DNA from 3 places in the Xenorhabdus aichiensis genome. Region 1 is predicted to be linked to each of the others. Evidence: predicted binding sites of a transcription regulator. Region 1 holds the regulator's gene; each other region holds the start of a gene.
The links. The regulator PurR, encoded in region 1, represses purine synthesis genes. The targets are predictions, from matches to a motif close to CANGCAAACGTTTGCNTG.
Positions count from the first base shown of each region.

Region 2: the regulator PurR is predicted to act here: its motif matches at 2,513-2,530, upstream of cvpA (colicin V production protein).
Region 3: the regulator PurR is predicted to act here: its motif matches at 4,780-4,797, upstream of purE (5-(carboxyamino)imidazole ribonucleotide mutase).

Region 1 covers NZ_JAQRFO010000009.1:24,427-36,608, forward strand. The annotation lists gene pdxY (pyridoxal kinase PdxY) at 1-404, opposite strand, end outside; gene tyrS (tyrosine--tRNA ligase) at 537-1,811, opposite strand; gene pdxH (pyridoxamine 5'-phosphate oxidase) at 1,940-2,593, opposite strand; gene anmK (anhydro-N-acetylmuramic acid kinase) at 2,635-3,747, opposite strand; gene PSI22_RS06075 (outer membrane lipoprotein) at 4,098-4,571, shown strand; gene slyA (transcriptional regulator SlyA) at 4,659-5,096, opposite strand; gene PSI22_RS06085 (DUF1289 domain-containing protein) at 5,773-6,012, opposite strand; gene gloA (lactoylglutathione lyase) at 6,293-6,700, shown strand; gene rnt (ribonuclease T) at 6,825-7,475, shown strand; gene PSI22_RS06100 (Grx4 family monothiol glutaredoxin) at 7,541-7,924, opposite strand; gene sodB (superoxide dismutase [Fe]) at 8,291-8,869, shown strand; gene purR (HTH-type transcriptional repressor PurR) at 9,347-10,372, shown strand; gene punR (DNA-binding transcriptional activator PunR) at 10,376-11,284, opposite strand; gene punC (purine nucleoside transporter PunC) at 11,408-12,182, shown strand, end outside.
Region 2 covers NZ_JAQRFO010000033.1:29,152-41,333, forward strand. The annotation lists gene PSI22_RS14500 (UbiX family flavin prenyltransferase) at 1-372, opposite strand, end outside; gene purF (amidophosphoribosyltransferase) at 421-1,938, opposite strand; gene cvpA (colicin V production protein) at 1,953-2,459, opposite strand; gene dedD (cell division protein DedD) at 2,653-3,342, opposite strand; gene folC (bifunctional tetrahydrofolate synthase/dihydrofolate synthase) at 3,332-4,630, opposite strand; gene accD (acetyl-CoA carboxylase, carboxyltransferase subunit beta) at 4,623-5,570, opposite strand; gene PSI22_RS14530 (DedA family protein) at 5,685-6,374, opposite strand; gene truA (tRNA pseudouridine(38-40) synthase TruA) at 6,421-7,260, opposite strand; gene PSI22_RS14540 (aspartate-semialdehyde dehydrogenase) at 7,260-8,270, opposite strand; gene pdxB (4-phosphoerythronate dehydrogenase PdxB) at 8,325-9,452, opposite strand; gene PSI22_RS14550 (DMT family transporter) at 9,639-10,526, shown strand; gene PSI22_RS14555 (sensor histidine kinase) at 10,491-11,924, opposite strand; gene tctD (transcriptional regulator TctD) at 11,924-12,182, opposite strand, start outside.
Region 3 covers NZ_JAQRFO010000079.1:1,844-8,690, forward strand. The annotation lists gene folD (bifunctional methylenetetrahydrofolate dehydrogenase/methenyltetrahydrofolate cyclohydrolase FolD) at 18-893, shown strand; gene ybcJ (ribosome-associated protein YbcJ) at 893-1,105, shown strand; gene sra (stationary-phase-induced ribosome-associated protein) at 1,483-1,719, shown strand; gene cysS (cysteine--tRNA ligase) at 1,855-3,237, opposite strand; gene ppiB (peptidylprolyl isomerase B) at 3,512-4,006, shown strand; gene lpxH (UDP-2,3-diacylglucosamine diphosphatase) at 4,018-4,740, shown strand; gene purE (5-(carboxyamino)imidazole ribonucleotide mutase) at 4,876-5,421, shown strand; gene purK (5-(carboxyamino)imidazole ribonucleotide synthase) at 5,418-6,485, shown strand; gene PSI22_RS20420 (riboflavin synthase subunit alpha) at 6,572-6,847, opposite strand, start outside.

The DNA.
Region 1 (12,182 bases):
GCTTTTTCACAGAGGAATTCAGCAACCCCAGGAGCGACAATACACCCTTTTTCTGGATGTCCCATCACCGGATCACAGAAATACCATGCTTCGGGATTGGCTTGCTTAACCTGTCTTACAATATCAAGAATATGGTTTCCCTGTTCCGCAGAACCAATGTAACCACTCAGTACCGCATTACAGGAAACTAATTTATCAATTTCACCAATTCCCTGGGCAATTTCAGCCAAATGCTCTGGCGGCATAACACAACCACGCCATTGAGGATATTGGGTATGGTTGGAAAATTGAACCGTATTCAATGGCCATACGTTCACGCCCATTCGATGCATTGGAAAAACAGCAGCACTGTTTCCAGCATGACCAAAAACAACATGAGACTGAATTGAAAGAACATTTTTCATGATAAGGCCTAATTTATTATTTTATGATTCATGAGCGGCTTATTAACAAGTCGAATTTTTTAAGGGCAACATTGCTGTTGCCCTTAACTTTGTTTTTCACTATGTCTTTAACTACAACTACGTCTTTATGAATTATTTCCAGTTGATAAGGCAATAATGCTTTTTACCACGACGTAACAAAGTATAACGCTCAAACAAACGATCGCTGTCCGCGAACGTATATTCAGCATCGGATTGTTTTTCACCATTGATGGAAACCGCATTAGAACCGATCATGGTACGAGCTTGACCACGGGAAGGTACTAGCCCAGCGGTGACCAGAGCTTGTTGCAAATCAGCGTCTTTTTCCAGTTCAATCGCTGGCATACCATCTTGCGCTAATTGAGCAAGATCTTCTTCAGTCAAGTCTGCAACAATGCCAGAGAACAGGCTATCAGTAATGCGCTTCGCCGCAGCAAGACCGGCTTCACCATGTACCATACCCGTCACTTGCTCTGCCAATACATACTGAGCGCGCGGAGCCTTACCGCTGTTCTTATCTTCTTCTTCCAAAGCATTAATCTCTTCAATGCTCATAAAAGTAAAGAACTTCAGGAAGCGATAAGCGTCTGCATCCGCGGTACTAATCCAAAATTGGTAGAATTTATACGGGCTGGTTTTCTTTGGATCTAACCAAACTGCACCACCTTCTGTCTTACCGAATTTAGTACCATCAGATTTAGTGATCAGCGGCACTGTCAAACCGAAAACTTGTTTCTGGTGTAAGCGGCGCGTTAAGTCGATACCTGAAGTAATATTGCCCCATTGGTCTGAACCGCCAATCTGCAATTCAACACCATATTTTCCATTCAGGTTAGCAAAGTCATACGATTGCAACAGGTTATAAGAAAACTCAGTGTACGAAATACCAACATCATCACGATGCAGACGCTGCTTTACCGCTTCTCTGTTGATCATCTGATTAACGGAGAAATGCTTTCCGATATCACGCAAGAAAGTAAGCACATCCATTTCCCCAAACCACTCATAGTTATTGGCAATTTCCGCACGGTTTTCACCACAATCGAAATCGAGGAATGGTGAAACCTGTTTACGAATTTTTTCAACCCACTCTTTAACGGTCTCTTCTGTATTTAATTTGCGTTCAGTTGCCTTAAAACTTGGATCGCCAATCAAACCTGTCGCACCACCTACCAACGCGATAGGCTTATGCCCGGTCAGTTGGAATCGTTTTAAACACAGCAAGGGAACCAGATGCCCCAAATGCAAGCTGTCAGCGGTAGGATCGAAGCCGCAATAGAGAGAAACCGGACCTTGCGCCAGCCTCTCTGCTAACGCTTCTTCATCCGTTACCTGGGCAACAAGGCCCCGATCTTGCAGTTGTTTTATCAGGTTATTGCTAAACATCAATGGCTCCATCGGTTTGTATACTTTACCTATATAATGACCTATATAAGTAACTCGTTATAAATTGCGTGCTATAGCATAAAACGCCAGTAATTTAAGTGCCAGTATTAAAAACAGTAATTAATCTCTTAGGGTGCAAGACGATCAATATGCCATTCTTCGCCTTCCCGCTGGTATAAGAAGCGATCGTGAAGGCGATACGCGCCTCCCTGCCAGAATTCCACAGAATCGAATTCGACTTTAAATCCTCCCCAGAAACTGGGTAGCGGCACTTCTCCACTCTGGAATTTCTGTTTCAACTCCAGAAATTTACCTTCTAGAATGCCTCTAGTAGAAATACGGGAAGATTGTTGTGACACCCATGCAGCGATTTGACTATCCCTCGGGCGGCTATGGAAATATTTCACAACCTCTGTAGGAGATAAGCGCTCAGCTTTGCCAAGGAAACTGACCTGCCGTTCAAGCTGATACCACGGAAAATGGAGGCTGATTCGGTTATTCTGGGTCAAATGCTTCGCCTTGCGGCTACCAAGGTTGGTATAAAAAACCAAGCTACGGGCATCAAAATGTTTTAATAAAACAATACGTTGATGAGGCTGACCGTGCTCATCAACTGTAGCAATACACATTGCCGTAGGGTCAAGGAGTTTGGCTTCACAAGCCTGTTTCAACCAAAGTTCAAAAAGTTCAATCGGTTCTTTAGTAAGATCCTTCCGCCTCAATCCACCACGTATATATTCGCGGCGCAGGTCTGCGATACCCGTTTCATTATGTTCTGACATTTCTAACTCTCGATTTCTTAATGAGTATTAACATATCATTGTTATCTGCTGGCAACAGGATAAATTGCCCCTAAAATCGTTTCCCTGCCCGCACCCGTTACTGACGGCAAGTTACCCGACAATCCAGACATAGTGCGGAATGCCAGCCAAGCAAATGCCAGTGCTTCCATATCGTCACCACTCAACCCATATTTGTCGGTCGTAGCAACTTCAGTAATTGGCAATAAAGCAGATAAGCGGCTCATTACACGTGGATTTCGTGCTCCACCTCCGCAGACAAGCAAGCGCTCACACCCACCACTCAATACTACCTGCTGTGCGATACTTACCGCGGTTAGTTCAGCCAGCGTTGCCTGAATATCTACAGATGAGACGTCAGGAAAATCTGCCAACTGTTTTTCCAACCATGCCATATTGAAGTACTCACGCCCCGTACTCTTCGGTGCAATACGTGCAAAATAAGGATCAGAAATCATTTTCTGGAGCAAGTGTTGATTAACTGTTCCTTCATTTGCCCACTGAGCATCCTTATCATAAGGCAACTGCTTATGCCGCCATATCCAGGCATCCATTAGCATATTCCCTGGCCCAGTATCATACCCTTTAACCGCAGAATCTGGCAGCAGTGCGGAGATATTTGCGATCCCGCCAATATTCAGAATAATGCGTCTTTCTGTTGGATGCCCGAGAACTGCCATATGAAATGCGGGCACTAAAGGTGCGCCCTGACCACCATAAGCCATATCACGACGCCTGAAATCGCCCACAGTAGTAATATTGGTCAATGCAGCGACACGGTTATTATCACCGATTTGCATAGTAAAAGGTTTTTCGCCGTCTGGTTCATGCCATACTGTCTGCCCATGACAGCCAACTGCCGTAATGTCGCTTGCGGTTAGCCCAGCTTTATCCATCAGACCTTTTATTGCTTCGGCAAAAAGTGTTCCAAGTTCATAATCAAACTGGCCGACCATAGATAATGTCGTCTGCTGACCTTGACAGATGGAAAGCAATTTCTGCTTAAGCTCTTGTGGAAATGGGTGAGAATAACTCACTTGCTGTGCAACAACTTTATCGCTAATCGCCGCCAGAACAACATCAACTCCATCCATGCTAGTACCAGACATGACACCGATATAACGTCCTGACTTCATAAATACTCCCCTATTTAAAGAGTGGATTACATTTCGTTCGTAGATTACATTTAATCTTACATAAACTATGAAACACATCTATTTGGACTATATATGTTTAGCAGTCAATATCAGAGATAAAATCTGAGTTTTGGAGAGTCCTTCACAAAACATGCTAAACTTTTGGTCAGGAATTATTCCCTTAGGAGTTCGTCTTCAATACTTATTATTTATCGAGAAATGAGCTGTTAGTGTATCGGCAATTAGTAGCCAGCAAATTTATTATGACTGTTGCTGGCAATAGTAGCCTAATGCTTGGTTGTAGGTTTATTATCAGGCTTTCCCATTGGGCATTAAAATTAGGAGTAACTATGTTCAAACGTTTCCTGGTTGGTGCAGTTGTAGTAACAACATTGTCTGGTTGCGCAGACATGGGAGCACTTTCTAGTGATACCTACTCGATTGATCAAGCCAAACAAGTTCAAAACGTAACCTACGGCACTATTCTGTCTGTACGTCCTGTGTATATTAAAGGTACTCAGGCTGGTAACCCAAACATGCTGGGTTTGATTGGTGGTGCTGTTTTAGGGGGGCTATTAGGTAACACGGTCGGTGATGGTACAGGCCAAAGACTTGCTACGGCCGCAGGTGCTATTGCTGGTGGAGTGGCTGGCCAGGGGATTGAAGGGGCCATCAATAAAACGAAAGGTGTCGAATTAGATATTCGCACGGATAGCGGAAGAAATATCGTCGTCGTACAGAAACTGGATCAAGTCGTATTCAGCAAAGGCCAACGTGTCAAGATCGCTGGCGGTGAAAATTCGACTACAGTATCACCACTCTGACATCATTAATTCACGTAGAATCAAACCAAAAAAATCGCGGCTTGCCAGTATCTGCTGGACCGCGATTTTCTCTTCATCGGTTAATTTTTATATTACCTGTTTATGCAATTGGCTAATATTCTTTTCGATTTTTTTTATTACAGAAGCAAGCAGAATTAACTCATCATGAGTAATTCCCTCCAAGATATCTTTCCTTGTAGAGCCAATAACACTGTCAACTTCTCTGATAAAAGTTTCCGATTCCTCGGTTAATTTGATTCTTTTCGCACGCCTGTCATTAGCACAAGTGTGACGTGTAATCAGTTGCTTTTCTTCTAATTGATCCAGAGTCCTCACCAAAGAGGGTTGTTCGATACCAATAGCTTTCGCAAGTTGTATCTGTGACTGCTCCGGTGGTAACTGACTAATATTGTATAGAGTAACCCAATGTGTTTGAGTTAATTTCAACGGTTTCAAACGATGATCAATTAAAGCGCGCCAAACACGAACTAAACGTGCTAGGTCTGATCCCAATGTCAATTCCAATTACCCCTCCTTATAATTAGAGACTCATATAACATCAATGAATTATCCAATCAGTTTATTCATATGAATAATGGATACGCACCTATATCATGCTTACATTAGCAGAGTCAGAAATTTCGCTAATTACCTAATTAGTGTCGCGTTGGCTTGTTACTCAAAGTTGACATCTTCGTCGCCCTAAAGAGCGAAGTTTTACGGCGCACCGAATAAAATCGCGCATTAATCCACCAACGATATAAACTGTATAAAATAATCCTCTAGCTAAACTATTGTAATTTTAAATATCAACAAAATAAATACAAACCCTAAAAATAGATACAGTTCCACTCGGTTAAAGTTCTATAAGAATAACCGCCATCCAAATACTAATCTATATATTTTTACATTAATATCATTTTTCTCTTACAATGATAGTTCATATTATGATAAATAATATTAAAAACAATAAGATAGAAAGCAAGCTCTTTTATTGTTCAATAAGTAATTCTTTGATAAGAAAATTTTACCGAAACACGGTAATTAGTCAACAGGAACGATATTTTAGAATGACCTATGTCAAATAAAAAACGTGTAATATAAATTATACATCATTTAATACTAGTAATATTTCTTATTTTAAAGGTAATCATAAACTATTATTCATGTAAGTAATTTTTTTAAACAAATCAGTGAAAAATTAAAATAATTCAGGTTGATTCGGTGTAATATCGTACTTTTCTCCCTTATTTTTTAATATCCTCAGATATCTCTGATGACATAACCGAAATATCTCTCTTTTTTGTCTATCTGATAACTTCATCCACATAAATCGCTCTTCTCTGCTCCGATAACATCCTCGGCAGAAACCACGGGAATCAGATTCACAAACCCCCTTGCAAGGGTTTGGAATAGCAAAAAACTCTAATTGTTCAGCCATCTAACCCTCCTGTACCTAGGTCTACCAAGCACTTACCCTGTGAGAATTGACATACTGACGTAGGATAAGCTCAATTGTGATAATTTAAAATAAAATAGTAACAATATGAAAACAATATATGAGAGTTGAAAGGACAAATTGAATTATTTTATCTATACAAGTTATAGTTAACCAGAAATATGCAGTTAGTGAGCGAAATTTCGCCATAATATTATCCCAAATAAGGACTTTCCTAAATAAGGATATTTCGCAATAAAATTATAAAGTTCAAGAGGTGATTATGCGTTTACTCCATACTATGATCCGTGTTGGCAACATGCAGCGCTCGATTGATTTCTATACTCAAGTGATGGGTATGCGTCTACTTCGCACCAGTGAAAATCCAGAGTATAAATATTCCCTCGCTTTTGTCGGCTATACCGATGAAAGCCAAGGTGCAGTCATTGAGTTAACCTATAATTGGAATGTTGAAAGCTACGAAATGGGAACCGCATTTGGGCATATTGCCTTGGGTGTTGACGATGTCGCTGCAACTTGTGAGCGCATCAAGCTCTCTGGTGGAAATGTGACTCGCGAGGCTGGGCCGGTTAAAGGCGGAACAACGGTCATTGCTTTTGTTGAAGATCCCGATGGCTATAAAATCGAATTAATCGAAAACCAAAGCGGCAGTAGTGCATTAGGAAATTAACTATTTCTACATGCAAAGGGCATTTTCCATGCCCTTCATTTCTAAATTGGATAGGCATTACTTCTGCAATACATGCCAAATTTTGTCATAATATCCACTATCATGAAGTTAAGAACTGAATCAGATGTCTAATAAAAAAGATCAAAACATGCTAAGTGGACGTTTTCGTGGCTACTATCCTGTTGTCATTGATGTAGAAACCGGTGGTTTTAATGCACAGACAGATGCTTTACTTGAAATCGCAGCAATTACTTTAAAGATGGACGAAGAGGGTTGGCTGGTGCCGGCTGACACACTGCATTTTCATATTGACCCCTTTGAAGGCGCTAACCTTGATCCAGCGGCGCTGGCATTCACAGGGATTGATCCGACCAATCCATTGCGGGGAGCAGTCAGTGAATACACGGCATTACATGCCATTTTCAAAATGATCCGCAAAGGTATGAAAGACAGTAATTGCAACCGTGCGATTATAGTCGCCCATAATGCCAGTTTTGATCACAACTTTGTCATGGCAGCAGCAGAGCGTTCTGGTTTGAAACGTAACCCATTCCACCCTTTCGCCACTTTTGATACCGCAGCCCTGAGTGGTTTGGTGCTCGGCCAAACAATCCTGGCTAAAGCCTGTATCACAGCGGAAATACCATTTGACAGCAATCAAGCTCATAGCGCTCTGTATGATACAGACCGAACTGCCCTGCTGTTCTGTGAACTCGTTAACCGCTGGAAGCGGCTAGGTGGCTGGCCATTACCTTCTTCAGATAACGAATCCTGATAAATTAAGCCCCATACCTGCTGAATACGGATGGGGCTTCAACAATCACTCACCAAAATGATGAATTATTCGCTATCGCAGTCTGCCTGTTCACGGTATTTGTCAGCAGTATCTTTGATCAACGCTTGTAATTCACCACTCTGATACATCTCAATGAGAATGTCACAACCACCTACCAACTCACCATCAACCCAAAGTTGAGGAAATGTCGGCCAATTTGCATATTTAGGTAATTCTGCACGGATATCAGGATTTTGCAGAATATCTACGTAAGCAAAACGTTCACCACAGGCAGACAGCGCCTGAACCGCTTGAGCAGAGAAGCCACAGTTTGGCAGCTTTGGGGAACCTTTCATGTACAGCAAGATTGGATTTTCTTTGATCTGGCGTTCTATTTTTCCAATAGTCGTTGTTTCTTCAACCGGGCGTTCGTTTTTCTCAATACTCATCATTTTTACTTCCTTAAACCACAAGCGCTGTTTATCAGCATCAGAAAAGATTGATTCAGAATACCACTTTCTACCGCGAATTTTCTACCGCGAACTTTCTTCTGCAAATTTTATGTTGCAATCTGCCGCAGATGGCTATGTGATGCTTTCACCCCCTGTGACCGTTTCCAATCAGTACTACAGTTCAGTTCCATTCCAGATCGCAGTTAAGTCGTATCTTTTTCCCTGTTATTTAGCTGAAAAGTTGTTAAGATAATTATCAAAATAGCAACATGATAATAAGCTTGAATTTGCTCTGCCCATGGTTGTCACCTTGTTAACCATGGCTTGTAGAGCCAAAAACCCGATATTAAAAAGGAGCATGCAATGTCTTTTGAATTACCAGCATTACCTTATGCCAAAAATGCCCTGGAACCACACATTTCAGCAGAAACTCTGGAATATCATTACGGCAAACATCATAACGCCTACGTTGTGAACCTGAACAATCTGATTAAAGATACCGAATTTGCCGGAAAATCACTGGAAGAAATCATCAAGACATCCGAAGGCGGCATCTTCAATAACGCAGCACAAGTCTGGAATCATACTTTCTACTGGAATAGCCTGTCACCAAACGGTGGTGGTGAACCAACTGGAAAAGTGGCAGACGCTATTAACAGTGCTTTCGGCTCTTTTGCTGAATTCAAGCAGCAGTTTACTGATGCTGCCCTGAAAAATTTTGGTTCTGGTTGGACATGGCTAGTCAAGAAAGCTGACGGCAGCGTAGCTATCGTCAATACTTCCAATGCCGCAACTCCACTGACTGGTGAAGATAAACCTGTATTGACAGTTGATGTTTGGGAACACGCATATTACATCGATTACCGTAATGCGCGCCCTCAATATCTGGAGCATTTCTGGGCTCTGGTCAACTGGAAATTTGTTGAAGAAAATCTGGCTTAATGAGATAAACGCTCAAACCAGTTTGAAATAGTAAAGGGTAGACTTTCCCGATTCCATAAGTCTTGGATAACGAAAGTTTACCCTTAAAGCAAACAAAAGCAGGCAACGTTACACTTCAATTTTTTTCTAGACTAGGCAAAGACTTGCTAGAATAACAATCATTACTAATGCGCTACTGGCAGTCAATAATCCCAACTTCAGATCTGTATCCATAAACATCCTCAATGTGAAAATTAAGGTGCCGCAACACCATAAATTTTGAATGATTACTCACCCTATTACATAAAAAACATCATTTGACATTTAGTGCATATACTTTATAGCATCGATTATTACTTTCACTTTTGAGCTAGATCAGACAAAATTCAAGGTTTATCGCTAAGTTATTGCCAGCCTTCATCCTATATATAAATATACTGGCAAACGATTAACAAAGATCTATAAATTTAGACCATAAGGTCAGGAGTCTTTTTTATCATGGCAACGATTAAAGATGTGGCTAAACGCGCTGGTGTTTCAACCACAACCGTATCCCATGTTATCAATAAAACCCGTTTCGTCGCCGAAGATACAAAAATCGCAGTTTGGGCTGCCATTAAAGAACTAAACTATTCTCCCAGCGCCGTAGCCCGTAGTTTGAAGGTTAACCACACCAAATCCATTGGATTACTGGCAACTTCAAGCGAGGCACCTTATTTTGCCGAAATCATAGAATCCGTTGAAAATAGCTGCTATAGCAAAGGTTATACGTTGATTTTATGCAATTCTCACAACAATCTCGACAAGCAGAAAGCTTATCTCGCAATGCTCGCTCAAAAGCGTGTGGATGGTTTACTGGTAATGTGTTCAGAATATCCTGAACAACTTTTGGGCATGTTGGAAGATTATCGCAATATTCCCATGGTAGTCATGGACTGGGGCGAATCTAGAGGAGATTTCACCGATGCGATTATCGATAACGCCTTCCATGGTGGTTATTTGGCCGGTCGCTATCTTATTGAACGCGGTCACCGTGATATTGCTTCCATTCCTGGGCCACTAGCAAGAAATACAGGTGGCGGGCGTCATCAAGGTTTTCTCAAGGCACTGAAAGAGGCAAATATTGCCATTCGAAATGAGTGGATTGAGCAGGGCGATTTTGAGCCTGAATCTGGCTATCAAGCTATGTATAAGATCCTGAACCAGAAAAATCGCCCCACAGCCGTTTTCTGTGGTGGCGATGTGATGGCAATGGGGGCAATCTGTGCAGCCGATGAGCTAGGCTTACGTGTCCCTCAAGATATTTCCATCATTGGTTATGACAATATTCGTAACGCACGCTACTTCACGCCAGCGCTGACAACCATCCACCAACCTAAAGAACGTCTGGGGCAGATGGCCTTCTCGGCGTTACTGGACAGGATCATCAATAAGCGTGAAGATGCACAAACTATCGAAGTCCACCCGCGTCTTGTTGAGCGTCGATCTGTTGCAGATGGGCCTTTCATCGATTATCGCCGTTGACGATCAGTTCTCCTGCAGCCATTCAGCATTAAGTGTTTCACTATCTCCGAGATAATCAAGCAACCAGCTTAATGCGGGTGAATGGCTTTTTTGCGACCATGCCAAGCAACATGGGCTATCAGGCAATGGTTGTTCAAGCTCAAGTGCGATCAATTTTCCGCTGCGGATCAGTGGTAATGCACGATGCTTGGGCACCATTCCTACACACAGACCATCCATCAGGCAAGCCAACCCAATATCCCAATCAGGCACAATCAATCGCCGTTGATTATCCAAAGCCCATGTATCACGCTTGGGCAGGCTGCGAGAAGTATCTTCCAGGCACAAACTGGAATAAGCGCGCATCTGGTCGTCATTCAATTTTTCTGCTATCGAAACCAGTTCATGTGTAGGGCTGGCAACACATAACCACGGCATAAACCCCATATCCCTGAAACTATATCGTTCTCCAACCGGAGAAGCGCGTGTGGCGCCAATAGCGACATCAACCCGCCCATCCACCAATGCATCCCACACACCATTAAAAACTTCAGGATAGATAAACAACTCAATATCTGGAAAATGTCGATAAAAATCCAGAATAAGTTGGAGCGTTCGCTCAGGTTTTACAACTTGATCAACTGCAATACTGAACTGCCCTCGCCAACCATTAGCCACCTGCTGACATTGATGGCGAGTGTGATGCATTTTTTTGATAACAGAACGAGCTTCTTTAACAAAAATACCCCCCGCTTCCGTTAATTCTACATCACGGTGACGACGCTCAAATAAAGGTACAGCCAACCATTCTTCGAGTTGTTTTACCGTATAGCTGATAGCAGAAGGGACACGATGAAGCTCTGATGCAGCTGCACTGAAACTTCCTGTTCTGGCTACAGCATCAACAACTTCCAGCGAGTATTCAGACCACATATTTATTCCTTTCAATTTTTTTCATAACATGATGCAAATATTACCGTTTCACAAGTAAAAATCATGCCATATAGAATAAGCTTTATATCTCCTTATCAATTACCACATCAAGTTATTAACACAATGACAACAAATAAAAATTCCATTTCATTCATGTTTTATCTCGCTGGCCTGAGTATGCTCGGCTATTTGGCCATTGATATGTATCTACCTGCCTTTGGAGTAATGAAAACAGAGTTAAATACATCAGAAAGTGCTATCAGTGCGAGCCTCAGCATTTTTCTTGGCGGTTTTGCCTTTGCTCAGTTGTTATGGGGGCAGCTATCTGATCGGTTGGGGAGAAAGCCTGTTCTTATTATCGGCTTATCCCTGTTTTCCGTTAGTTGTCTAGGTATGCTCTGGGTAACTGATTCCACTCAACTACTTGTATTGAGATTTCTTCAAGCGGTTGGAGTCTGCTCTGCGGCAGTTTGCTGGCAGGCTTTAGTTGTTGATCGGTATGATGCTGAGCGTACCAAACGTGTTTTTGCCATGATAATGCCTCTGGTTGCTCTTTCCCCTGCTCTCGCTCCTTTGGTCGGTGCATGGCTATTGTCACACGTTGGCTGGAAAGTGATTTTCCTTGTCTTGATGGCTGTGACACTTTCAGTGCTGGTACCCACATTTTTCCTGACCAATAAGCACAAAACCATCGATACCGACTCTGATAAAAAGGGCGTTTCTTTCTTTACCTTATTGAAATCCCCTATCTTCAGTGGAAATGTATTAATTTACGCTGCGTGCAGTGCAGGTTTTTTTGCTTGGCTAACTGGATCACCAACAATTCTGGCCGAGATGGGTTATGATCCTACAGATATTGGCTTGAGTTATATTCCTCAAACTCTGGCATTTATGGTCG
Region 2 (12,182 bases), on a different contig from region 1:
TTCCCTGACACTCAATACCAGCTTGCGCCCTTCCTTCAAAACAACATCAGCAGCACGGGTAATTAAGCCATCAGTGTAACTATGCACGATACCCGACAGGGTTTTTATCGAGCAGGGCAAAATCACCATCCCTAAGGTTTTAAATGACCCTGAAGAGATAGAAGCAGCGATATCGCGGCTGTCATGCACCACATCAGCCAGTGCCTGCACATCCCGCAGCGTATAATCCGTCTCCAGAGCCAATGTCTGCCGGGCGGATTGGCTGATGACCAGATGCGTTTCAATGCCCTCAACCGACTGCAAGACCTGCAATAATCTGACGCCATAGATCGCGCCACTTGCTCCCGTCAGCCCGACAATCAATCTTTTCATGCTTCCCTCTGAGATATTGGAAATAACTTGATGATAATAAGGATGTTATTATCCCTCATTATATATTTCCAGATCCTCAATTTCGCTCTGCCCACGCAATTTCATGGCGTCATCTTTACGAAGGTTCTCCAGATAATCGAGGTAAATCTGGTCGATATCTTTCGTAACATAGATGCCATCAAATACAGAACATTCGAATTTTTCAATATCAGGGTTTTCTTCACGCACCGCGCTGATAAGATCGCTGAGATCCTGATATATCAGCGCATCAGCACCAATGAGCTGGCGAATTTCATCAACTTCTCGACCGTGGGCAATCAGTTCATTAGCATTAGGCATATCTATGCCATAGACATTCGGGAAGCGAACTTCCGGTGCTGCCGAAGCAAAATAAACCTTCTTAGCGCCAGCTTCGCGAGCTAATTCCACAATTTGTTCTGATGTCGTACCGCGTACGATGGAATCATCTACCAACAAGACATTTTTACCACGGAATTCAGCGCGATTAGCATTCAGTTTACGACGAACCGATTTACGACGTTCCTGCTGGCCGGGCATGATAAAGGTGCGTCCCACATAACGGTTTTTGACAAACCCCTGACGGTAGGGTTTATCCAGAATATGAGCTATTTCCAGTGCTGTATCACAAGACGTTTCAGGAACAGGGATCACGACATCAATATGCAGATCTTCCCATTCGCGGGCAATTTTTTCGCCCAGTTTCCGGCCCATTCGTAACCGCGCGTTATATACCGATATTTTATCAATAAAGGAGTCAGGACGGGCAAAATAGACAAATTCAAATAAACAGGGAGTTAATGCAGGATTTTCTGCACACTGGCGGGTAAATAACTGCCCTTTTTCAGTGATGTAGATCGCTTCGCCAGAAGCCACATCACGCAGGAATTCAAAACCCAATGTATCCAGTGCCACGCTTTCCGATGCGACCATATATTCACTGCGCCCATCTTCCAGCGTGCGTTTCCCCAGAACCAAAGGCCGGATACCGTTCGGATCACGGAAAGCCACCAAGCCATGTCCAATAATCAGGGCAACACAGGCATAAGCACCACGGATTTTCTTGTGCATCGCTGCAACCGCCGCAAAGATATCATCTGGCTCCAGTGGAAAATCCGGGAATTGGGTGAGTTCATTGGCAAAAATATTGAGCAGGATTTCAGAATCTGATGTGGTATTAACATGGCGGCGGGCATGTTCAAACAGCATTTTTTTCAACTTATGTGCGTTTGTCAGATTGCCGTTATGCGCCAGTGTGATACCAAAGGGAGAATTCACGTAAAAAGGCTGCGCTTCAGAGGCGCTGGAACTACCCGCTGTTGGGTAACGGACGTGTCCGATCCCGGTCGTTCCCTGTAAACGCAACATGTGCCGTGTTTCAAACACATCCTTGACCAAACCATTGGCCTTGCGTAAACGGAACTCATTGTTACCATCAATAGTTGCAATGCCTGCTGCATCTTGCCCACGGTGCTGAAGCACCGTTAATGCATCATAAATCGACTGGTTAACCGGTGTAAAACCGACGATACCGACAATACCGCACATGTAGTTTTTCCTCATCAGCCAAGCGGAGAGAGTGATTTCTCCGGCAGGAAACTCGACGCGTTTTGCAGGTAGTCAAAAAACCACCTGATAATTTGACTGAACTGTGGGATGAGTTGTGACTGTTGCCAGTCCTCACTTTTAGGGAGCGGTGTGAAAGAATCTGCAATAAATAAAATAGCAGAAACAATCAATACACCACGCAGTGCCCCAAAACAGATCCCCAGCACCCGATCAGTACCTGACAGGCCTGTTCGCTGAACAAGTGAACCAAGTACATAGTTTACGACCGCACCAACAACCAGTGTTGCAATGAATAAGATAGCAATCGCTACCCCATTACGCACCAGTTCATCTTCCAGGCGGGTGAAATAAACCGCCAGATAAGTATAGAAGTGACTTGCAACAAAGAAAGCACATCCCCAAGTGACCAGTGAGAGCGCTTCGCGAACAAAACCACGTATCAGGCTAACCAGTGCCGAGAAACCAATGATGGCAATAATTGTATAATCAATCCAGACCATATTTTAATCCAAAACAGGCTCCCGACATTCAAGTCGGGCGCATTCTAACAGAAAACGAAAACGTTTGCGTAGCAGATTTCTCACTCTACTGAAAATAATTCGTAGCAGGTTCAAAAACGACAATCGCCGCAAGGGCCTAACCTGTAACTATCACGACGGGAAGCCAAACACTTCCCGTAAGACACCAATAGGGTCAGGGACTGTAGTTTTTGATTTGCCCTTGCAAACCCGTCAATTCCTTCAATTCAGGCAAAGTGGATTCAAGGGTTTGCCTTGATGCATTCGGCCCGACATAAATCCGCGTCAATTCTCCCTGTACTGGAGAAGAAGGAATGATATAGACCTGATGACCCGAAAGACGCAGCTTCGCCACAATCTCATCCACTTTACCCGCATTCTTCAATGCACCAAGCTGAACAACATATGCCACTCCCTGCGGCGCCTTCACTGGCGTGGATTTGCTTTCAGACTTAGTTTCAGGTTTGGTTTCAGCCCTCGTTTCCCGCTTAACGTCCACCTTTGGCTGAGGATTGGGTTCAGAGTTAACCGTCGCCTTGGGCGCTTGCGTGATCTCCACAGGCGGCGGTGCCATTGGCGCAGGCTCTGACAATAACGAACTGGACAGCATATCTGGCTGTAGCTCTTGTGCTTGCTTTGCCATTGCTTCCGCCGCCCCTTCCGGTGGTGTCGATGGCATATCCTGCGTCAGGGGTGCGATCAAATCGATATCTTCTTCATCACCAGGCTTTAGTGCCAACGGAATGGAAGCAAACTGGCTTTCATTATGTTTCTTATCGCCGTCAAATAGCACCGGTAACACAATTATACCCAGTGCCACAAGAACGATGGTTCCAACTAAACGATTTTGAAATTTACTTGCCACCTTCCTTCACCTCCTCCATTGCCTCCATAACATGAGCAACAGTATGGAAAGAGCCGCAGACCACGATGATATCCTGCGCTGAGGCTTCTGCCATGGCTTGATGCCATGCCTGCTCAACGTCCACAAATGTTCGGGCATCGCCAAGGTGTTCGGCCAGCATGTTTGCTTCTGCCCCACGAAATTCATGCAATGACGCGCAGTACCATTCGTCAATCTGCTGGGCAAGACAAGCAAGCGTACCCACTATATCTTTGTCTTCCAGCATACCAACGACACCGCGGATCTTACTGTTTGGTGCGCGGGGCAATTCTGCCAGCTTCTGTACTAGATAACCTGCTGCATGGGGATTATGCGCCACATCCAAAATCACCCGCGGGTTTTCCCTGACGATTTGGAAACGCCCCGGTAACTGGGCCTTGCTTAACCCTTCACGGATCGCTCGTTCATTAATGGCCTGACTGACGTTATCATCCTGCTGCTGCAGACAGTAAATCACTCCCATCGCTGTTGCAGCGTTCGCCAGAGGCAGATTGGGGACGGGCAATTCACTGAACTGTTGACCTCCTGTGCGCCAGTACCAACTGTCCGCATCCTGTGAGAAATCCCAGTCAACACCGCGACGAAACAATTTCGCCCCCAGCTCATCAGCCACTTCAGCGATGGTATGTGGCATATCCGGCTCCCCCACCACGGCAAAACGCCCCTGACGGAAAATACCTGCTTTTTCACGGCCAATATGTTCGCGATCCGCACCCAGCCAATCGATATGATCGAGTGCAATGCTGGTGATTGCCGCAACGTCTGAATCCACAATATTGGTCGCATCCAGACGCCCGCCCAGCCCCACTTCGAGAATGACGACATCCAGATCAGCTTCTTTAAAAAGCTGTAACGCAGCCAAAGTGCCGTATTCAAAATAGGTTAATGTGATATCACCACGTTGGGCTTCAATGTCCGCAAATACACGGCAGAAATCCTGTTCCGTCGGCTCGTTGCCCTGTATACGTACCCGTTCGGTATAGCGTACCAGGTGCGGGGAGCTGTACACTCCGACCTTCAGGCCAGCGGCCAGTAGAATGGATTCAAGGGTATGACAAGTCGTCCCCTTACCATTCGTGCCAGACACGGTGATGACTTTCGGTGCCGGATGCAGCAAATCTAACTGATCGGCGAGTGCTCCCACACGTTCAAGCCCCATATCAATGGCTTTTGCGTGCAGGTTTCCAAGATAGGAAAGCCACGTCATCAGTGACGACGTGGCTTGAGGAATTTGCAATATATCAGACATCTTCTTTATTAGGATTGATGTTTATGTCAGTTTCAACATCAGCGGGTTCAGCAACCATCTCCGCTACCGTTTCTACTTTTGCACCGGGATGAGGCTGACGAGTCAACATCGAAAGCAGATTAGCTATTTTCTCACGCATTTCTGGACGACGTACGATCATGTCAATTGCGCCTTTTTCCAGCAGGAATTCACTGCGTTGGAAGCCTGCCGGCAATTTTTCACGCACGGTCTGTTCAATGACGCGGGGGCCAGCAAACCCAATCAATGCTTTAGGCTCAGCAATGTTGATATCACCCAGCATTCCCAGACTTGCGGTCACTCCACCCATGGTCGGGTTGGTCAGGACACAGATATAAGGCAGGCCACGATCTTGCATTTTCGCCAGCGCGGCACTGGTTTTTGCCATCTGCATCAAAGACATCAGCGCTTCCTGCATCCGTGCGCCACCACTGGAAGTAAAACAGACGAATGGGCAGTTGTCTTCTAGTGACTGTTCAACGGCGCGGACAAAACGCGCACCGACTACAGAGCCCATGGAGCCACCCATAAAGGTAAATTCAAATGCGCCTGCCACAACGGGCATTTCGTACAGTGAGCCTTTCATCACGATCAGCGCATCTTTTTCCTGCGTCTGCTTCTGAGCTGCTACCAAACGATCTTTGTATTTTTTAGTGTCGCGGAATTTCAGCAGATCTTTAGGTTCTAGTTCACTGCCTAATTCGATACCGGTCCCTTGATCCAGAAATGTGTGCAGTCGCTCACGGGCTGAAATCCGCATGTGGTGATCACACTTCGGGCACACTTCAAAGTTACGCTCTAATTCAGCACGATAAAGTACCTGAGCACAACTATCACATTTTGTCCAAACTCCCTCAGGTATACTTGCCTTACGAGTTTGCATGATTTTGCTTTTATTTAGAATCTTTTCAATCCAGCTCATTAATGAACCTTTTCCGTCTGATTCTGGCCTATGCCAGCTTTTGTTTTACGTGCCATTAAACCACAATGCCATTACAGTGTGGATAAAAAACTGTTCAAACCTGCTAACGGTTACCTACTTGCCATCTACTGCTTTTTTGGATGCAGCTCGTCGATGACGCCAAATTTCAATGATGCCAGGCAGGATAGAAATAAAGATAATTGCAACAATCAATAATTTCAGGTTCTGCTGTATGATTGGCATATCACCGAATAAATAACCGGCATAAGTGAATAATAGCACCCATATAAATGCACCGATTACATTATAAGCAGCAAAATGGCGGTAAGACATTTTCCCCATTCCCGCAACGAACGGTGCAAATGTTCTAACAATTGGCACAAATCGTGCCAGAATTATCGCTTTTCCACCGTGTTTTTCATAAAACTCATGGGTTTTATTCAAATAACTGCGGCGGAAAATCTTTGAATTCGGGTTGGTAAATAATTTCTCACCAAAAATACGACCAATTGTATAGTTTACAGCGTCACCAATAATCGCCGCTGTAATCATCAACGCCACCATAATATGTACATTCAGATCATTGGAATCTAATGCAGACAACGTGCCTGCCACAAACAGCAGCGAATCTCCCGGCAAAAATGGCGTGACCACCAAACCCGTTTCACAAAATATGATCAGAAATAAGATGCCATATACCCAATTGCCATAATCACTGACCAATTCCTTCAAATGTGCATCAATGTGTAAAATAAAATCGACAATGAACTTAGCAAAATCAACAAAATGAGTTAAAAACTCCATAATATTCCTCGTTATGCTCGAACATCCCTGTCACATTTTGAAAATGTCAGATTAAATCATTAGCTAGAAACAACGGCCCCATAATGGGTTCAGGTAAACCAAAGTGCTCAGGATAATCCACCGCAACTAAATATAATCCCTCAGCTTTGGCTGTTGCCGCCGCTTTTGTTCTGTCTTTCAGTGCCAATAGTTCAGCCATCCAGCCGATATCCTGATTACGACAACCAATTTCCAGCAAACTGCCAACAATATTACGCACCATGTGATGAACAAATGCATTCGCTTTAATGTCCACCACCACATAATGCCCATGCCGGCTGACATTAATGTGCATCATATTGCGCCACGGTGAATTAGATTGGCACTGTACTGCCCTGAAAGAAGTAAAGTCATTCTCTCCCAGTAAACTCTGTGCCGCTTCATGCATTTTTCTCTCATCCAATGGATAGTGAAAATGCGTGACACCCTGTGCTAACACCGCAGGGCGATAGCGATGATTAAAGATTATATATCGATAGCGGCGTGCCGTTGCGCTGAAACGGGCATGAAATTCATCATCCACCGTTTTTACCCAGCGCACTGCGATATCGGGTGGCAAATGGCTACTAACGCCCATTGTCCAGGCAGCATCTTTACGTTGTGCCGAGGTTTTAAAATGTACTACCTGCCCGGTAGCATGTACCCCCGCATCTGTTCTGCCTGCACAGAAAACCGAAATCGGTTCATCTGCCACTTTTGACAGGGCTTTTTCCAGACATTCCTGTACACTTTTTACTTCTTGCTGGCGCTGCCAACCATAATAGCGGCTGCCATCATATTCAATCCCCAGTGCAATTTTCACTTTTTTTGCCTCTGGTACAGACTGACTCGGCTCTGCATCAGACATCAGTAGAATTGCTCCTGCATCAGTTTTTCTGCGATTTCAACCGCCATCAGCGCACCGCCAAAACGGATATTGTCGGCAACAGACCAGAATTGTAGCATCTCCGGCATACCGTAATCATTACGCAGACAGCCAATACTCAACCCGTCACTGCCGGATGCATCCGTGACCTGAGTGGGGTAATCCCCCTCTTCTGAGACCTGAATTTCTGCAAAACGTTCAAGTTCTCCACGAGCTTCTCCTATACCGACTGGACGCAGCGTTTCCACACTCACCATCTGGGCAATTCCGTAGAAAACCGAAGATTGAACACAACTGACTGAAATGGGCAGCCCTTCGTCCTGTAATATTCTGCGAATTTGATCGACAATACGACGCTCTTCGCGTACTGAGCCTTCAACATCAGGCAATAAAGGCAGCAAATTGAAAGCCAATTGTTTGCTAAAAAGACTTTCATCCGGCGGAATGCCGTTCAATAAACGGGCGCTTTGCCCTGCCAATTCATTAATAGCAGCTTTACCATGCACAGAAACCGGCAATAAATTGGTCAGATGTAAACGTGCAATACCTGCGACATCAATCAATGGTTTAATGGCCGTCAAAACCTGGCTTGTTGAGCTGTCCGCCACAGCAATGATGTTACGGTTGCGATATTCAGCCAAAGCGTGTGGGTTAACTCCCGGCACGACCAACGGTACATCAGGCTCTGCGGCAAACAAGCCGCTGCTGTCAATCACCAGACAGCCAGCGTCCGTTGCTTTTTCAATATATTGTGCCGTTGCTTCCATTGTCGCGGCAAAAAACGCAAGCTGTACCTGTGACCAATCAAATTCCGCGGCATCATGAACGGTGATGTTTTTACCGTTAAAACGCTGGATTTTTCCAGCATTTTGCTCACTGGCAAGAAGATGCAGTTTACCAACCGGAAACTGGCGCTCCTGTAATAACGCCAATATCGCTTCACCTACTGCGCCTGTTGCACCCAAGAGCGCAATATTCCAGCCTTCTGACATGTTGGTTTTCTCCACTTCTTTTATTTTGCTGACAGGCAGGAACGCCTGCCTGTATTAAATCGCTTTAGCGTTAAACCCAATTTCAGACAGTAATTGAGCGCTTTTTTCTGAGTCACAATGCACCGTCAGGGAAGACCACTCCCGGCGCTCTGGATAGTTTTTACGCAATCGGTCAAAAGCGCCATCCTGTTCAGCGACCTGACGTAGTGGTGCATCATCACGGCGCACATCATACACTAAATGTATCAAGCGCTTCAGGATGCTTTGTGTCACTTCACCATGTACGGTGATATGGCTGAAATCAGGTTCAGGCAAAAGGTCGGACAATTCCGCCCTGCGCGGCTGCCCCAAAAATTCACAATAAGCTTCAAAGACCTGAGTCGTACCACGTGCTTTGCCTTCCAGAGTGTACCCGGCAATATGGGGTGTACCGATATCAACCAAAGCCAGTAAGGGCAATGAAAGGTTAGGCTCTGGTTCCCAGACATCAAGCACAACACGTAATTTTTTCCCACTTTGTAGTACTGAAAGTAGTGCTTGATTATCAACCACTTCACCACGGCTGGCATTAATCAAAATTCGGTTGTCCGGTAATGCAGAAAGTAATTCTGCATCGGCCAGATGATAAGTCTGATAACAGCCTGATTTATTAAGTGGAGTATGGAAAGTCAGAATATCCGCTTCCTGTACTAATTTCTCCAACGGCCAGAATTCACCTTCATCGCCACGATCGGCACGAGGAGGATCGCACAGTAAGGTTTTCACACCCAAAGCAGTCAGCCGGTCAGCCAGACGCCCTCCGACATTACCCACGCCGACAATGCCGACAGTTTTATCTTTGAGTTGAAATTGATCCCGTTCCGCCAATAACATCAGTGCAGAAAACACATACTCAACAACGGCAATCGCATTGCATCCCGGCGCGGCTGAGAAGCCAATTCCTGCCTGCGACAACCATTGCTGATCAACATGATCCATCCCCGCAGTGGCAGTACCCACAAATTTAATAGAACTGCCTTTCAACAAGGATTCATTAACTTTAGTGACAGAACGCACCATAAAGGCATCAGCCTGTTCTAGAACACCCGCAGGGACTGGGCGCCCCGGAATTGCCCGTACTTCGCCCAATTGCTGAAAAAGTTGTTCAGCGTAAGGCATATTTTCATCAACCAGAATTTTCACTTTTCTCATCCAACGACTTAAATAGGCGTGATCCACTATTCTGCCATTTAATCGACATAAAACCTATTATCAGAAATGGGAGAATTATCTGGATTGCCACATCTGTTGTCTGATTATCACTATATACAAAAAATCGGTCATTGTTACACTAAATACACTATGCACTTACATGAATAAATTAATTCAATGATAAATTTCTTGTTTCCCTTAATTGCTGTTCTGATTTGGTCAATTAATGCCGTTGTCAGTAAAGCAGCCGCCACGTCAATTGAGCCTGCTGCCATTGCTTTCTATCGTTGGTTCATCGCTTTTCTGGTTCTGACTCCTTTCGTTTTATGGCCTGTTCTGAAACAGCGGAAAATGGTTATCCAGTATTGGTGGAAGTTATTGATTCTGGGTACTCTAGGCATGGTACTTAACCAAAGTATGGCCTATTACGCTGCCCATACGGTGAGTGCAACATTGATAGGGATCTTTACCTCACTGATTCCGTTGTTGACGGTGATCATCAGTATCTTTGCCTTACGGGTTGCCCCCACAGTAGGTATCACCCTGGGTACCGTGTTTTCGTTGTTCGGCCTGGTGTGGCTGGTGAGCAAAGGTGAACCCGCTTCTTTATTAGAGCACGGTCTGGGGATCGGCGAAGTGATGTTATTTATTGCATCCGCTTCCTACGCCTTATATGGCGTATTAACAAAACGTTGGGCAATCCCATTACCCAATTGGCAATCACTCTATATACAAATCGGGTTTAGCCTTTTGCTGCTTTTGCCTAATTTCATGATGACAAAAGATGTCCAGTTAACCAGCGATAACATTTCGTTAGTCCTGTTCGCGGGCATCCCCGCCTCAATTGTTGCGCCCTATCTGTGGATACAGGGCGTGACTCGCCTAGGCGCGAATATGACTTCTATATTTATGAATCTGGCTCCTGTATTTACCGCCATCATCGCCATAGTGTTTCTGCATGAGAAAATGCAAAGCTATCATCTGATCGGTGGCGGCATTGTTCTGGCAGGGGTTATACTCGCCCAGCGCCTACGTACCCCTCTCACTCGCCGGAAGTCTGAATAGAATTCTCACCAGCAAACCGCCCAGTGTCGCACTGGGCAAAAGCTGGAGAGTCGCACCGTGGTACAGGCTGATATCTTTGACAATAGTCAGCCCCAACCCAGCGCCTTCCAGCCCCGCTGCATTATCCAGACGGTTAAACGCCATCAGCGATTGAGTTATATTTTCTTGCGCGATGCCCGGCCCTGAATCATCAACTTCGAGGCAACAGTATTTTTTGTCCGCTGTCATGCTCACTCTTGCCGTCACCATTCCCGCAGCAGGCGTATATTTAATGGCGTTATCTAACAAATTAGCACACATTTCTGTCAACAATACTGGCTCCCCTTTGATCCAAAAGACATTTTCCCCTTCATAACCCAAATCAACATTTTTGCTTTCCGCCTGTTGCAAACGAGAAAAACAGGCTTGCTGTAATAATTCCACAATATTGACGGGCTGATAATTCTGGATGGCTTCTTTCTCATGCACTTTCAACTGTGAAAGGTACAACAGACGATCGGTCAGTGAGATCATGTTATCTACGGTCTTGTTGATAGCTTTGATGATTTTTCCACTCGGATGGGGATCTTGGTCATTGAGTGCCACTGCTATCTGCGTTTTTAATACACTCAAAGGTGTCCTGAGTTGATGAGAAGCATCGGCACTGAACCGCGCTTGACGCCCAACCATCAGTTTCAACCGTTCTATGTAGCGATTAAATGCCCGAAGCAATGGTGAAAGCTCTGACCACGGCAAAATATCCGGCAATGGAGTTAAATCATTGGCTGAACGAAGCACCATCATGCCCGATAACCTGCGCAGTGGTTTAAGAAGCTGCTTTAACAGGAAATAAGCAAGAATCAGTGTCAATACCACGACGGTTCCCTGACTTATCAGGGAAGAAATCAGTAATTGTCGCGCTAAATACTGGCGGGAATCCACGGTTTCAGCCACCAGTATCAATGCCATGCCCATTAACCCCCCTTCGTTGATCGGCTGATACAAGGCCGCAACACGGATGGGGTACCCCTGATATTCTGCGTTATAAAAATATACTAAGGCCGTATACAGTTGCGAACGCTGGGTATATTGAGGAATGGAGGGTAAATTATCGTAACCGGAAATGGTTCTCCCTTCCGGTGATATCACCTGATAGTAAAGACGATCATTCGTATTACGTTCAAAACTGTCCAAAACGATATAAGGCACATCGACGTTTAACTGTTTGTTCTTTACTGTCAGACGTTCCGCAACTGTTCTTGCCGATGCCAGTAACGTCCGGTCATAAGCAAGTGTCGCCGCATTTTTCGCACTGAAATAATGGGTATACACAGAAGCCCCGCCCAATAACAACAGTGGCACACCAAAAAACAGGAGTAACTGATGAAACAGTGAGCGTGGTATTTTGAACAGTTTCATTATTTCTGCAACTCCAATCGATATCCCAATCCACGCAACGTACATATTCCTATATCACTGTTGAGGAGCTTTTTCCGTAACCGATGCACATACAATTCGATGCTTTGGGGATTTGCTTCATCGGATAAAGAAAATACCTGCTCAAACAGTTGTTGTTTCGAGACAGGGCGCCCACGACGGTGAAAAAGGGTTGTTAAAACTGAGAATTCTCTGGGAGTCAACGCCAACGGTTGATTATTCAATAAAAAATAACCTGCG
Region 3 (6,847 bases), on a different contig from region 1:
GATGGAATCTTAAATACATGTCAGCAAAAATTATTGATGGGAAAACGATTGCGCAGACAATCAGAAGCGAAGTTGCAGAAAAAGTCAGGCAACGAGTCGCCGCTGGAAGACGTGCTCCAGGTCTTGCCGTTGTTTTAGTCGGAGAAAATCCGGCCTCCCAAATTTATGTCGCGAGCAAACGCCGTGCCTGTGAGGAAGTCGGTTTTACTTCCCGCTCTTACGACCTGCCAGACATCACCAGCGAAACCGAATTACTCTCCCTAATTGATAACCTGAACGAAGATCCGGAAATCGACGGCATTTTAGTTCAACTTCCCCTGCCTGCCGGCATTGATAATGTCAAAGTACTGGAACGCATTCATCCTGATAAAGATGTGGATGGTTTCCACCCTTACAATATTGGCCGCCTGTGCCAGCGTGCTCCAAAGCTGCGCCCCTGCACTCCTCGCGGGATCGTGACGCTGCTTGAGCGCTGCAATATCAACACCTACGGGCTGCATGCTGTCATCATTGGGGCTTCCAATATCGTTGGGCGTCCAATGAGCCTTGAACTGCTGTTGGCTGGCTGTACCACGACGGTGACGCATCGTTTTACCAAAAACTTACGCCAGCATGTTGAACAAGCTGATTTACTGGTCGTAGCGGTCGGTAAACCGAATTTCATTCCCGGCGAATGGATTAAACCCGGCGCTATTGTGATTGATGTCGGCATCAATCGTCTGGAAAATGGTAAAGTCATTGGCGATGTGGATTTCGATAGTGCATCCGAACGCGCCAGTTGGATCTCTCCTGTTCCGGGTGGAGTTGGCCCGATGACCGTCGCAACATTGATTCAAAATACCTTGCAGGCTTGCGAGGAATATCATGATGTAGATAAAACCAAAGGATACTGATGGAAATTTTTTGTTTAGATGGACACCCTTATGTAGAGCTGTGCGATCTACTGAAACTTCAAGGGTGGTGTGAAAGTGGTGCTGCGGCAAAAGCGATGATTGCGGAAGGTTTGGTTAAAGTTGATGACCAGGTTGAAACCCGCAAGCGCTGCAAAATTATCGCTGGTAAAGCCGTGGCCTTTAACGGCCAATCGGTGCGCGTTGAAGCGTAATTTCGTGATATTGCATCACCGTTAATGCTCTTCTGAAAAACTGTACCCTCAATGTTTTATACATCCACGGTACAGTTTTTTATTTAAAAATATAATTAATAAAAGTAAAAATCATAGGAAATATCAACATCATATTGATTTTAATTCATATTATTAGATTAAGATCCAGAATAAATAAAATAGAAATCCCAAAAAATACAAAATCAAGAATAAATACCACAGCAATGTGAGACGGGGAAATAGTAGATTCATCCGGTTTTATTCTCAGGAAATGTGATACAAGCGATATCCTGATAAATAATCAACCTCACAATGTATTGCTTTTCTAACAAGTTGCTATACTAATAAACTCACGTACAACTGAAAAGGCGTTGATTATGTTAAGTAATAGAGCTGCAAGACGGTTGTTGGGTATGCCTCATAAATTGAGTAATTCCAAGCGTAAAGTAATAATTTCTCTTCTTAATCTCACCACCAGTGATAGTAAACACCAAATCCCAGAACACCTGAGACATTCTTCTTTTGTCTGTATGAAAAAAGATGCTTATTCAGGAAAAATAACCTATCACCCAGGAAATACATTTTATTCTGAACATTTGAATACCCGTCGATAGAATTGCCTATTTTTATTCTACAGAATTCATTATCACTAAAATGATTATCGTGATAAAAAAGTGCTAAAAGACGAACCGCCCACTGATGGGGCGGTTTCCAGTTATTTTATCAATCAGTGACCCATTTAAAATGGGTTATTTGCGACGCCATGTCGTTCCCTGTGGGCCATCTTCCAACTCAATTCTCATCGCGTTTAACTGATCACGCGCAGCATCTGCCAACGCCCACTCTTTGTTTGTACGGGCATCGTTACGCTGCTTGATTAATGCTTCGATTTGGACAACATCATCATCCACATGAGCCCCTCCTTGCAGGAACTGTTCAGGTTCCTGTTCCAGCAGCCCCAGAATTCCTGCCAGTTTACGCAGTTCAGCAGCCAGACCGTTAGCCGCTGCCCGATTTTCAGTTTTCAGGCAGTTGATCTCACGAGCTATGTCAAACAGTACGGAATAAGCTTCCGGTGTGTTGAAATCATCGTTCATTGCTTCAGTGAAACGCGCTTCAAATACTTCGCCACCCGCAGGCTGGGCCGATTTATCTGTGCCGCGCAATGCCGTGTACAGGCGCTCAAGAGCGGTACGTGCCTGTTTCAGATTCTCTTCCGTGTAGTTCAGCTGGCTGCGATAGTGGCCGGACAACAGGAAGTAGCGCACGGTTTCAGCATCGTAATATTCCAGTACATCACGGATAGTAAAGAAGTTGCTCAATGACTTAGACATCTTCTCTTTATCGACCATGACCATGCCGGAATGCATCCAGTAATTCACGTAAGGGCCATCGTGAGCACAGGTAGATTGTGCAATTTCATTTTCATGATGTGGGAACATCAGATCTGAACCCCCCCCGTGAATATCAAAATGATGTCCCAGTTGTTTGCCGTTCATAGCAGAGCACTCAATATGCCAGCCCGGACGACCAGCACCCCACGGCGATTCCCAGCTAGGCTCACCCGGCTTGGACATTTTCCACAGCACAAAATCCATTGGATTACGTTTTACATCAGCAACTTCGACGCGCGCTCCCGCCTGTAACTGCTCCAGATCCTGACGTGACAGCAGGCCATAATCAGGATTGGTATCAATCGAAAACATCACATCGCCGTTATCAGCCACATAAGCGTGCCCACGGTTGATCAATTTTTCAGCAATCTGAATAATTTCAGTCACATGCTGAGTGGCACGCGGCTCCAAGTCTGGACGCTGGATGTTCAGCGCATCAAAATCGCTGTGCATCTCGGACAACATACGTGTGGTAAGTGCATCACAACTTTCATTATTTTCAGTGGCACGTTTGATGATTTTGTCATCCACGTCAGTGACATTACGGACATAGGTTAAATCATAGCCCAGATAGCGCAGGTAACGGGCAATGACATCAAATGCAACAAAAGTCCTACCGTGGCCGATATGACACAGATCATAAATCGTGATGCCACACACGTACATGCCCACTTTCCCTTCATGGATCGGCTTAAATTCTTCTTTTTGGCGACTGAGAGTATTGAAAATTTTTAGCATCGGTGGGTTTTCCGTAAAAAGTGACGTACGTGTAATAAAAGCGAACGAATCCGCTGATTATAGGCTTCTTTATCAGCGATATAAATAAACTAGAATATGAAAAGCCAGATGAGATATTTCACCTTGATATGCAACGCTTTGCAAGCGCCGCGAGCGACCTTGTTCACCGACGCTTGCAGAGTACTGACTCAAGATCACAGATATGATATAACAGCGGATGTTCCGAACACCCTAGAAAATAGGGTCAATCAAAACTATTATTAGGATTTCTATTATGGTGACTTTTCATACCAACTTTGGCGATGTTGTGATTAACACTTTCGCTGATAAAGCGCCTGTAACTGTTGAAAACTTCTTGAATTACTGCCGTGAAGGTTTCTATGACAATACGATTTTTCACCGGGTCATCAATGGCTTCATGATTCAGGGTGGTGGTTTTGAACCCGGTATGACGCAGAAAACGGTCAAAGCACCTATCCAAAACGAAGCCAATAATGGCCTGAAAAACACCCGTGGCACTCTCGCAATGGCACGTACCAATGATCCACATTCTGCAACTGCCCAGTTCTTCATCAACGTTGTTGATAACGATTTTCTGAATTTCCGTTCAGAACGTCCAGACGGGTGGGGTTACTGCGTATTCGCCGAAGTAGTAGAAGGTATGGATGTGGTTGACAAAATCAAGGGCGTTTCCACTGGCCGCAGCGGGATGCACCAAGATGTACCAAACGAAGATGTGATCGTTGAACGTGTCACTATCAGCGAGTAATCAATCATTACATGTGTACGCTGTTTATTGCAGATCTTCATCTCAGTGAGCAAGAACCGGCAATTACTGCCGGTTTTCTGCGTTTTTTACGTGAAGAGGCTACTTCTGCCGAGAGTTTATATATCCTCGGTGATTTTTTTGATTACTGGATTGGCGATGATGACCCCAATTCCCTGCACAATGAAATTGCCCAAGCACTCAATGAGCTGAAACAAAAAGGTATTCCCTGCTATTTCATTCATGGCAATCGTGATTTTCTGCTGGGCTCCCGATTTGCCAGAGAGAGCGGTCTGATCCTGCTACCACAGGAAAAGGTGCTGGAATTATACGGTAAGCGTATTCTGATCCTGCATGGCGACACGCTATGTACAGATGATACAGGTTATCAGCAGTATCGTAAGCGGGTACATACGCCGTGGGTACAACGGCTGTTTTTACTTCTGCCTTTATTTATCCGGCTGAAAATCGCAGCCAAAATGCGTGCCGGAAGCCAATACGCCAATAGCCAGAAATCCGAATCGATCATGGACGTCAATCAACAGGCGGTGATTGAACATTTTGAAAAATATCAGGTTGATTGGATGATCCACGGCCATACTCACCGTCCTGCAATACATGATATTCAGGTCGCAGATAAAATCGTACATCGCGGTGTTCTGGGTGCATGGCATCATCAAGGTTCAATGTTCAAAGTGACGGAAACGTCGATTGAACTGATGTTTTTCCCTTTCTGATTCTGACTGTGTATTTCTGGAAAGATCGACAAATCAAATAACGCAAACGTTTTCCTTGTGCTATTCGCATGATATGATCCGCCTTCTCAATATAGATTTGTTCTGGTGGACACCCAATACAGGAGCATCTGATTTATGACGGCCCGCCCTGATTCCGCAACCGCTATTTCTGCAACTTCAATGCAACACCACGCCAAAATCGCCATTGTCATGGGGTCAAAAAGTGACTGGACGACAATGCAACATGCCGCCGATATTTTGACGTCGCTCGATATTCCTTTTCACGTTGAAATCGTTTCGGCACACCGAACGCCGGATAAACTTTTTCATTTTGCCGAGCAAGCCAAAGAAAACGGTTATGACGTGATTATCGCAGGCGCAGGCGGGGCAGCACATCTGCCGGGTATGCTGGCAGCCAAAACATTGGTTCCGGTCTTTGGTGTTCCTGTGCAAAGTGCCGCACTCAGCGGAGTTGATAGTCTCTACTCCATCGTACAGATGCCAACAGGCATCCCCGTTGGTACGCTGGCCATCGGAAAAGCCGGGGCAGCAAATGCGGCGTTACTGGCAGCGCAAGTGCTGGCACTACATGATGATGTGCTGTTTCAGCGTTTGTCAGACTGGCGTTCGGCACAAACACAAGATGTTTTGGATAATCCAGATCCACGGGAGGGTGCATGAAACCAGTCTGCGTATTGGGTAATGGTCAGTTGGGTCGGATGCTCCGTCAGGCAGGCGAACCATTGGGGATCGCTGTCTATCCGGTTGGGCTGGATGCCGAACCTGAATCAGTGCCATACCAAAGCAGCGTCATCACCGCAGAAATTGAACGCTGGCCCGAAACGGCATTAACCCGCGAACTCGCCCATCATAAGGCTTTCATCAACCGTGATATTTTCCCCCAGCTGGCTGATCGCCTGCCACAAAAACAGCTCATGGATAGTTTGGGTTTGGCAACAGCACCGTGGCGATTACTGTCCGATCCCAGCCAATGGCCGCAACTGTTTGCGGAGTTAGGTGATTTTATTATCGTCAAGCGCCGTACCGGCGGCTATGATGGACGTGGGCAATGGCGCATTCTACCGGGTAATGAAGCGGAATTACCTGCCGAAATTTACGGTGAGTGTATTGTGGAACAAGGCATTCCGTTTTCAGGAGAAGTTTCACTGGTTGGTGCCCGCAATGCTCAAGGCCAATCCGTATTTTATACACTGACGCATAATCTGCACCAGGAAGGTATTTTGCGCACCAGCGTTGCCTTACCAAACGCAGATAATCAGTTACAGCAACAGGCAGAAAAAATGCTGTCTGCCATCATGGATCACCTGAATTATATCGGTGTCATGGCGATGGAATGTTTTATTGTTGGCGATAAATTATTGATCAACGAACTGGCACCCCGGGTACACAATAGCGGCCACTGGACACAAAATGGCGCTTCTATCAGCCAGTTTGAACTGCATCTGCGTGCGATCCTTGATCTTCCGATGCCTCAGCCAGAAATGATGGCGCCCTCTGTGATGATCAATCTGATCGGTACGGAGCTCAATCCAGAATGGCTCGGTTTGCCTCTGGTACATTTGCATTGGTATGAAAAGGAAGTCCGCCCAGTGCGCAAAGTTGGGCACTTAAATCTGACTCATGCAGACAAGGGCGCATTGCAAACAACGTTACAGGCGTTGATCCCCCTACTGCCTGCGGAGTACCAAAGCGGTTTGGAATGGGCAAAAATTAAATTAAGCTGATTTGTGATATTCGACGTTTTGAATTCAAGGAAGTGGTAGTTTTGAAGATAATTTACCACTTCCTATTCTAGTTCCAGCAATTATTTTTATTTCTTCAATAACGTTCTGGCTAATGTATCTACAATGGTTCTGGTCATCTGGTCGATTTCATAATTGAGGAAATCACCCGCTTTGATCTTGTTGAAATTGGTCATTCTTAATGTTTCTGGAATCAGGTTCAAGGCGACGGTTTTATTCTCTTCATCAATGCCATTGATGGTTAAACTACAACCATGAAGACCAATAAAACCTTTCAGGAAGAAATACTTAATGTTGTCTTGAGGAATTCGGATAACCAACCGATAAGTTTCACCTGTTGGCAT